2 regions of the Paenibacillus sp. NRS-1782 genome follow, and region 2 is predicted to be linked to the other one. Evidence: riboswitches for the same ligand, from Rfam matches in the RefSeq annotation. Region 2 holds a riboswitch; the other holds the start of a gene.

Region 1 (3,485 bases), on a different contig from region 2:
CTGATAAGTGGCGGGTTAAGGCTCTTTCGTCTAACCGAGAAGACAGGGGCAGCTCCCCCTTATACCGGATCGCCTCAGGAATATCGCTGAATAAATCGTCGATAGACGATGCGCCGACCGCGCGTAGCATTTCGGCTTGATCCTGTTCAGTCATGGGAAGATAGCGATGCTGTTTCATTGGGTCTGGCTCCTTTCAACCAACAAAATCGTAAAAACGTAGAACGATTAACAAATGATTAATAAACGATTGCGAACGGGGCAGCGTTAGTAATGGATCACGATAGTTATAGTATTAAATCAGCGTGGACGTTTATAAAAGGGCGCTGCTACCACCTCGGCGCGCAGGCGCTTGCCACGAATCTCGACCTCCAACGGTGTGGATAGGGAACTGAAACGACTGTCCACTAGAGCCAAACCCAGATTACGCTTTAAGGTGGGCGACTGGGTTCCCGTTGTGACCTCGCCAATGTGCTGTCCTTCCGCAAAAACGGGATAATGGGCACGTGGGATGCCGCGGTCGAGCATTTCCAGTCCGATCAGCTTGCGTGGAATACCTTGTTCTTTCTGACGTTGCAGGGCCTCTCTCCCGATAAAACCCCCCTTATTCAGCTTGACGAAGAAGCCTAAACCAGCTTCCAGTGGGGAAATGGTAGCGGACAACTCCTGTCCGTACAGCGGCAGCCGTGCCTCGAAGCGCAGCGTATCCCTGGCCCCAAGTCCGGCGGGAACCAGACCATGCGGCTCACCGATGCGAAGCAATCCGTCCCACACTGCCGGTGCATCCACAGCGGGCACATAAAATTCAAAACCGTCTTCACCCGTGTACCCGGTGCGGGAGACGAGCGCTTTTGCCCCGAACAATTGCACATCCTCACGGAATCGGAAGGATGCCAGATTCGTAATGTCCACGTCTGTCACGGCTGCGGTAATACGAGCAGCTTCAGGTCCTTGCAACGCCAGCAGTGCTAACGCATCTGATACGTTTTCCAGATGAACGGATGCAGGAGCATGGCGAAGCAGCCAATCCCAATCCTTGTCGATATTGGAGGCATTCACAACGAGCATGTAACGCTCCGACCCTTTACAGTAAACAAGCAGGTCGTCTACTACACCTCCATCCGGGTAACACAGGAGAGAGTATTGGGCCTGACCTGGCTCCAACTGACTGACATCGTTCGTCGTCACCTGTTGCAGAAATGCTTCGGCTTCCTGGCCTTCGACCAAGAATTCACCCATATGCGATACATCGAACATTCCCGCACGTTGTCGGACGGCCTCATGCTCCTTTTGAATGCCACTGAACTGTACAGGCAGCTCCCAGCCGCCAAAATCAATGCAACGAACCCCCGGCAGCGTGCCGTAGGAGGAATACAGCGGCGTTTTTCGCAAGTTAGTCATTTTTTCACTCCTATCCAGTGTGATCAGCTAAACAAAAAAGACAGGCCGAAAAAAACGTATGGACGGCAGTCCACACACTTTTTTTCAGCTCTGTCCTTGATACCTGAGAGTTACCCCGGTGCGTACCAGGTTTCCCCTTGGGTGATCCGCCTGTATGGCGAATGCTCTCCAGAGATGCGTCCGGCAGAGGTCCTTTTGCCTGAGAGATTCACCTGCGGTGCAGGTTTACTCCTTCGGCGCTGCCCTTGGATCAGCTAAACGTCATCCGGCCCTGCCGGTAACAGCTTGATTCCACTCGCTGGCTACCTTGTTTTCACAGGCGGCAACAGCTAGCGAGTTTTGGCAGTCTCTCCCTCCACGTTCATCCGCGTTTACAGTTATCGGGTATTTCCAAAAGCACTTGTTATAACCCATTAATACGCAAATTTATTCGAAATGTCAACAAAAATGTCATGAAAAACATTATTAAAAACATTTTATTCATAAATAAGGTTATGTAAGCGTTTGTTATATCCTGTCGTATTTTTAGTTAGAACGATATATGGAGAAATGTGAAATATTTTTGTTAGTATTATTGACATGAGAGTTCTTGTTGTCATAATCTTAACCTGTCACAGACGGGTAGGCGAAACGATGTAATCCATATGGAAGCGAGGCGGAGCAGGATGAGTGAAGTGAAGCAGCAATTGTGGTACACAGAGGAACACGAGTGGGTTCAGCGCACAGAGGATGGAACGGTACGAATCGGTATTACGGACTTTGCACAGCATCAACTGGGGGATATCGTTTTTGTGGAGCTGCCTGGGGAGGGAGCAACGATTGAGCAGGGGGCAGAGATTGGTACTATTGAATCGGTAAAGACAGTATCCGACCTGTTCGCTCCGGTGACGGGAACGGTGTTGAAGGTGAATGAAGCGCTGGAAAGCACGCCTGAGCTGGTGAACGAGTCTCCCTATGAAAAAGGCTGGATGATCGAAGTGGAGCTTGGAGAAGATGTAGAGAAAGCACTAAGCAAGCTGCTGTCTGCGGATCAGTACGAGCAATTGACTGCCAATGAGTAATAATGGGGCAAATTAGGTTGGATAACTGAATAAGAGTGGCGTTTGTCCGCTCTGTTTTGTATAAAAATAGTCGCGATGATTGGGCATAGCGGCTATTTTTTGCTGTCTTTTTTGGAAAGCGTAATTACGTTCTTTTATCTTTTTTAGAGGATAGATCTCATACATAAATTGTACTGATGACAGGATGGTTTTTCGACTAAACACTCATGTTACAGGCCATATTAAGAGGAATTATGCAGAAGGATTTCGCGCCTGTTTACCTTAAATTTAAATGTTGTCATCAATGTTCATGACGAAAGTACGTTTTCATTTCGTTGATGAAGATAGCGTTGTCATTTAGTATGAATTTTAAGAAAAGGTAGTGATGCTTTTTACCTATAAGGAGGATATGAATATGAGCACAGTGGACGCAAAGTCCAATTCAAACGGAGGCGCGCGCGTTGCCGTACAGCGTTTTGGCCGTTTTCTCAGTGGTATGGTTATGCCCAATATGGGGGCCTTTATCGCGTGGGGATTGATCACGGCACTCTTTATTCCGACCGGATGGTTTCCGAATGAGGGTTTTGCACAACTGGTTGATCCGATGAAAAATTATTTGCTGCCACTGCTGATCGGTTATACGGGTGGCACCATGATTCACGGACAGCGCGGAGGTGTGATCGGGGCCATTATGACGATGGGTGTCATTGTCGGGGCGGACATTCCGATGTTCCTCGGCGCGATGGTAGCGGGTCCGCTGGCTGCATGGATATTGAAGAAATTCGACAAAGCGATTGACGGCAAAGTTAAATCAGGGTTTGAAATGCTGGTCAATAACTTCTCAGCAGGGATTATCGGGGCGATTTTAGCGTTGCTTGCCCATGTGGCAATCGGACCGTTTGTACAAATTATCAGTCAAGTGTTGTCAGCAGGGGTACAGTTCCTCGTGAACGCAGGGCTTTTGCCGCTCGTCAACCTCATTATTGAGCCCGGAAAAGTGTTATTTCTAAACAACGCACTGAACCACGGAGTATTGAGTCCGATTGC
Region 2 (3,485 bases):
TTCTCTCGCGGTCATTATCAGTCTGCCGGAGCTGACGCATAACATTCAGATTGTTGGCGGTCAAAATCAGTCCTTCGTCATTCCTGCTCTGCTATTCGCCGCCTTCTTGTACTTCGCTGTTAATTACAGCATGTCGCTGCTTGCACGCAGGCTGGAGGTGCGCACTCATTAGCATTCAGCACGCGTAGCATGATCAGGGCTGCCGCCAGCCTGAACGTTTTGTCAGCACAATGCCAAGGTCCATCCGGTTATCCAGCTCCAGCAAAGTGATACCGATCCGCAAGCTTCCATTGAGGTGCGAAGCTCCTCAATGGAAGCTTGCGCCTGCTGTAGGTCCTTGAGCGCATGAGGGGGTTGACCGTCAGATCCAGATGGTCGACTGCGGGGTAATATTCATCCTTAATGCCAAAAGATACCGTTAACCCTTTGATTTCCAACACCGGCTCGCTACTCAATGTATATGCTTCCTCCATTCTCCATGGTCTTGTCCTGCTTATGCGCACCACGCTTGATGTTAAACTTCTCATGAACATTACACACCGATTTAGTCGGAATAATTTGAACTTATCCTATCACCAGTATATGGATATATCAATTAAGAATAGACTATCACGATCATTGAAAAAACCAACCACAGATTAATTTTCAGCACCAAAAATAACCGGAGATGCAGCTTCTTCCGTACTCATGCCTTTGGCCGGATTGGAATAGGCTCCATGCTTTGGTGCTGAAGCGCTTCTGCTACCGTCAACGCGCCCTCTGCCTTGACCTGGCCGAATGGAACGAAGAGTCCTAAATTATGTAAAATCCCAACCTGTGATTGACACCAGGCATGGCATACATTACGCTTAGGAGGAAATGTTGAACGGTATACGCGAATGAAGATGACGGGAGAGCCTGTCTGGGAATCACATCCCGGCAGCACCGAAGGAGCAAGACGTCAGCACCCGGCTGGCGGATAATCTCTCAGGTCCATGTATCGTCATCTGACGCAACTCTGGAGAGAGCGCAAGCCACCCAAGGGGTAAGGCGGGTATGACACCGTACGAAACTCTCAGGTAACGAGGACAGAGATAAGGGAAATTTCCTTATCCTGTCCTTTTTTGTACTCACATGCTGCGTCAGCATTAGAAGCCGTCACACCCGCGCAAAGGCGCGGCAGCACCATATACTATGGTATTCAAACATACAGGGGGCCACACCATGCGTTTCAAGGATGTATTTTCTATTATCGGTCCGGCTATGACCGGACCCTCCAGCTCACATACCGCTGGCGCGGTGCGGCTCGCACGTGTTGCCCGGCACTGGCTCGGTGTGCAACCTGACCGTACCCGCATGACGCTGTACGGCTCATTTGCCGATACGTACAAGGGACACGGCACAGACCTGGCACTCATTGCCGGACTGCTGAATTACGATACAGACGACTACCGGATTCCAGATGCCGAGCAATGTGCAGAGCAGGCCGGGATGGAAGTAGAGTTGGCTGTCAGCGGACTGCCCGCCCCTCATCCGAATACGGTCCGCTTCGAGCTATGGAAGGGTGAAGATCAACGCACGCTGCTAGGCTCCTCCATCGGCGGCGGAAACATTCATGTTCAGCAGCTCAACGAATTCCGGGTCAACCTAACCGGAGAGCTGCCTACGCTGGTGCTTCTCCACTCGGATAAGCCCGGAACATTGGGCGCGGTGACTTCGGCGCTGGGCGCAGCTGACATTAACATTGCCTACATGCACGTGGATCGCAAAGGCCGGGATGGCGAAGCGCTCACTGCCATTGAAACAGATAGTCCCGCTCCGGCTAAATTAATTGCAGAGCTGCGAGCTTTGCCTCATATGTATGAAATCAAAATGATTAACTTGAAAAAAGGAGCTGAATCCGATGCGGTTTAGCCATCTGCATGAATTAGGTGCCTTGTGCGCCGAGGAATCCACTACGATTGGGCGCATGATGATCAAGGAACAGGTGCAAGAGACGAACACACCAGAGGAAGAAATCCTCCGCCAAATGTCTGATTATTACGAAGTCATGAAGGAAGCCGTTCATCGCGGGCAAACACAGGACACTGTATCCCGCAGCGGATTGACGGGCGGCGACGGCAAACGCCTGACGGAATATTTGCGCGCAGGAGAAACCTGCTCCGGCGATGCCTCGGTACTCGCCATGGCGTATGCCCTCTCCGTATCGGAGGTCAATGCGTCCATGGGTCGCATTGTCGCCACGCCCACCGCAGGCTCATGCGGAGTCATCCCCGGCGTGTTCATCAGCGCGCAGGAGCGATTCGGCTGGGATGACGAGCATATGGTGCGCGGACTGTTCGCCGCTGGAGCGATTGGCTACGTCATCGCCAACAATTCCTTCATCTCCGGTGCGGAGGGAGGCTGTCAGGCCGAGATTGGCTCAGCCATCGGGATGGCCGCAGGGGCCATGGTCGAGCTGCGCGGCGGTACGCCAGACCAGGCCATCCATGCAGTAGGCCTCGCGCTCAAAAACACGCTCGGCCTGATTTGCGACCCCGTCGCCGGACTCGTGGAGATTCCGTGCATCGTGCGCAACGGGCTGGGAGCCGTGACCGCGCTTGCCGCTGCGGATATGGCTCTGGCGGGTGTGCGCAGCGCCATCCCGTCTGACGAAGTCATCGACGTGATGCTCGAAGTCGGCAGCGCGATGCCATCCAAGCACCGCGAGACAGCCAAGGGCGGCCTGGCCCAAACGCCGACCGGCAAGCGTCTGACGGAGTCGCTTACGCGCAACATACCAGCCAAGAAGGATAAGTCATAGCTTCTAAGCGGTAGTGCCACCGAATATCCTTCTTAAAGCAAAGGGGCGTCCCATTGCCATTTCCATGGCTTTTGGGACACCCCTTTTTTCTTACTGTACGTTCACCTGTACCTTCGTCGTTTTTCCTGCATATTTCACGGTAATCACAGCTTTACCTTTACCCTGTGCCTTAATGCTGCCGTCTTTGACTGTGGCAACAATAATTCGGGACGAGGACCAGACTGCCGGCTTGGATACATCCTTCTCCGACTCATCCTTATACGTAGCTGTAGCCGTAACCTTGGCTACCTGTCCTGCTTTCAAATTCAGCGAGACTTCGTCGGTTTGCAGATATTTAAGCGTATCGACATCCACAGGTACGGTGATATATTTCCCGCCAAACTTCGCTTGAATATTGGTTTTACCGTAGCCTACCGCGGTAACCTGGCCCTTTTTGACTGTAGCTACCTTATAATTTAACGTTTTCCATTCGGCTTGGGCCGTAACGTCCTTTTCTTTGCCATCACTGGATTTGACCACAATTGCGATGGTTTTTTGATCTCCGGATTTAAGCGATAGCGCGATAGCATCTGCCTCAATCTGTTGCGCTACATCCACTTCTACTGTAAATGTAATGCTTTGCTTGCCATAAGAAGCTGTAACAGTAGCCTTACCACTGCCATTCGCTTTGATCAAGCCCTCGCTAACCTCGACCACCTTCACA

What was found. A riboswitch is a leader RNA that binds a small molecule or an ion and turns the genes downstream of it on or off. The one in region 2 is predicted to bind glycine.
Region 1: another riboswitch for glycine. It lies ahead of gcvT (glycine cleavage system aminomethyltransferase GcvT); the one in region 2 lies ahead of sdaAB (L-serine ammonia-lyase, iron-sulfur-dependent subunit beta).

What each region holds. Positions count from the first base shown of each region.
Region 1 is NZ_JBITPH010000058.1:67,593-71,077, reverse strand. It holds gene gcvPA (aminomethyl-transferring glycine dehydrogenase subunit GcvPA) at 1-178, opposite strand, end outside; gene gcvT (glycine cleavage system aminomethyltransferase GcvT) at 298-1,398, opposite strand; glycine riboswitch at 1,479-1,575, opposite strand; glycine riboswitch at 1,576-1,763, opposite strand; gene gcvH (glycine cleavage system protein GcvH) at 2,064-2,459, shown strand; gene ACIFQM_RS21240 (PTS mannitol transporter subunit IICB) at 2,854-3,485, shown strand, end outside.
Region 2 is NZ_JBITPH010000041.1:13,524-17,008, reverse strand. It holds gene ACIFQM_RS16235 (amino acid ABC transporter permease) at 1-172, shown strand, start outside; gene ACIFQM_RS16230 (hypothetical protein) at 249-455, opposite strand; glycine riboswitch at 879-992, shown strand; gene sdaAB (L-serine ammonia-lyase, iron-sulfur-dependent subunit beta) at 1,204-1,893, shown strand; gene sdaAA (L-serine ammonia-lyase, iron-sulfur-dependent, subunit alpha) at 1,883-2,782, shown strand; gene ACIFQM_RS16215 (Ig-like domain-containing protein) at 2,873-3,485, opposite strand, start outside.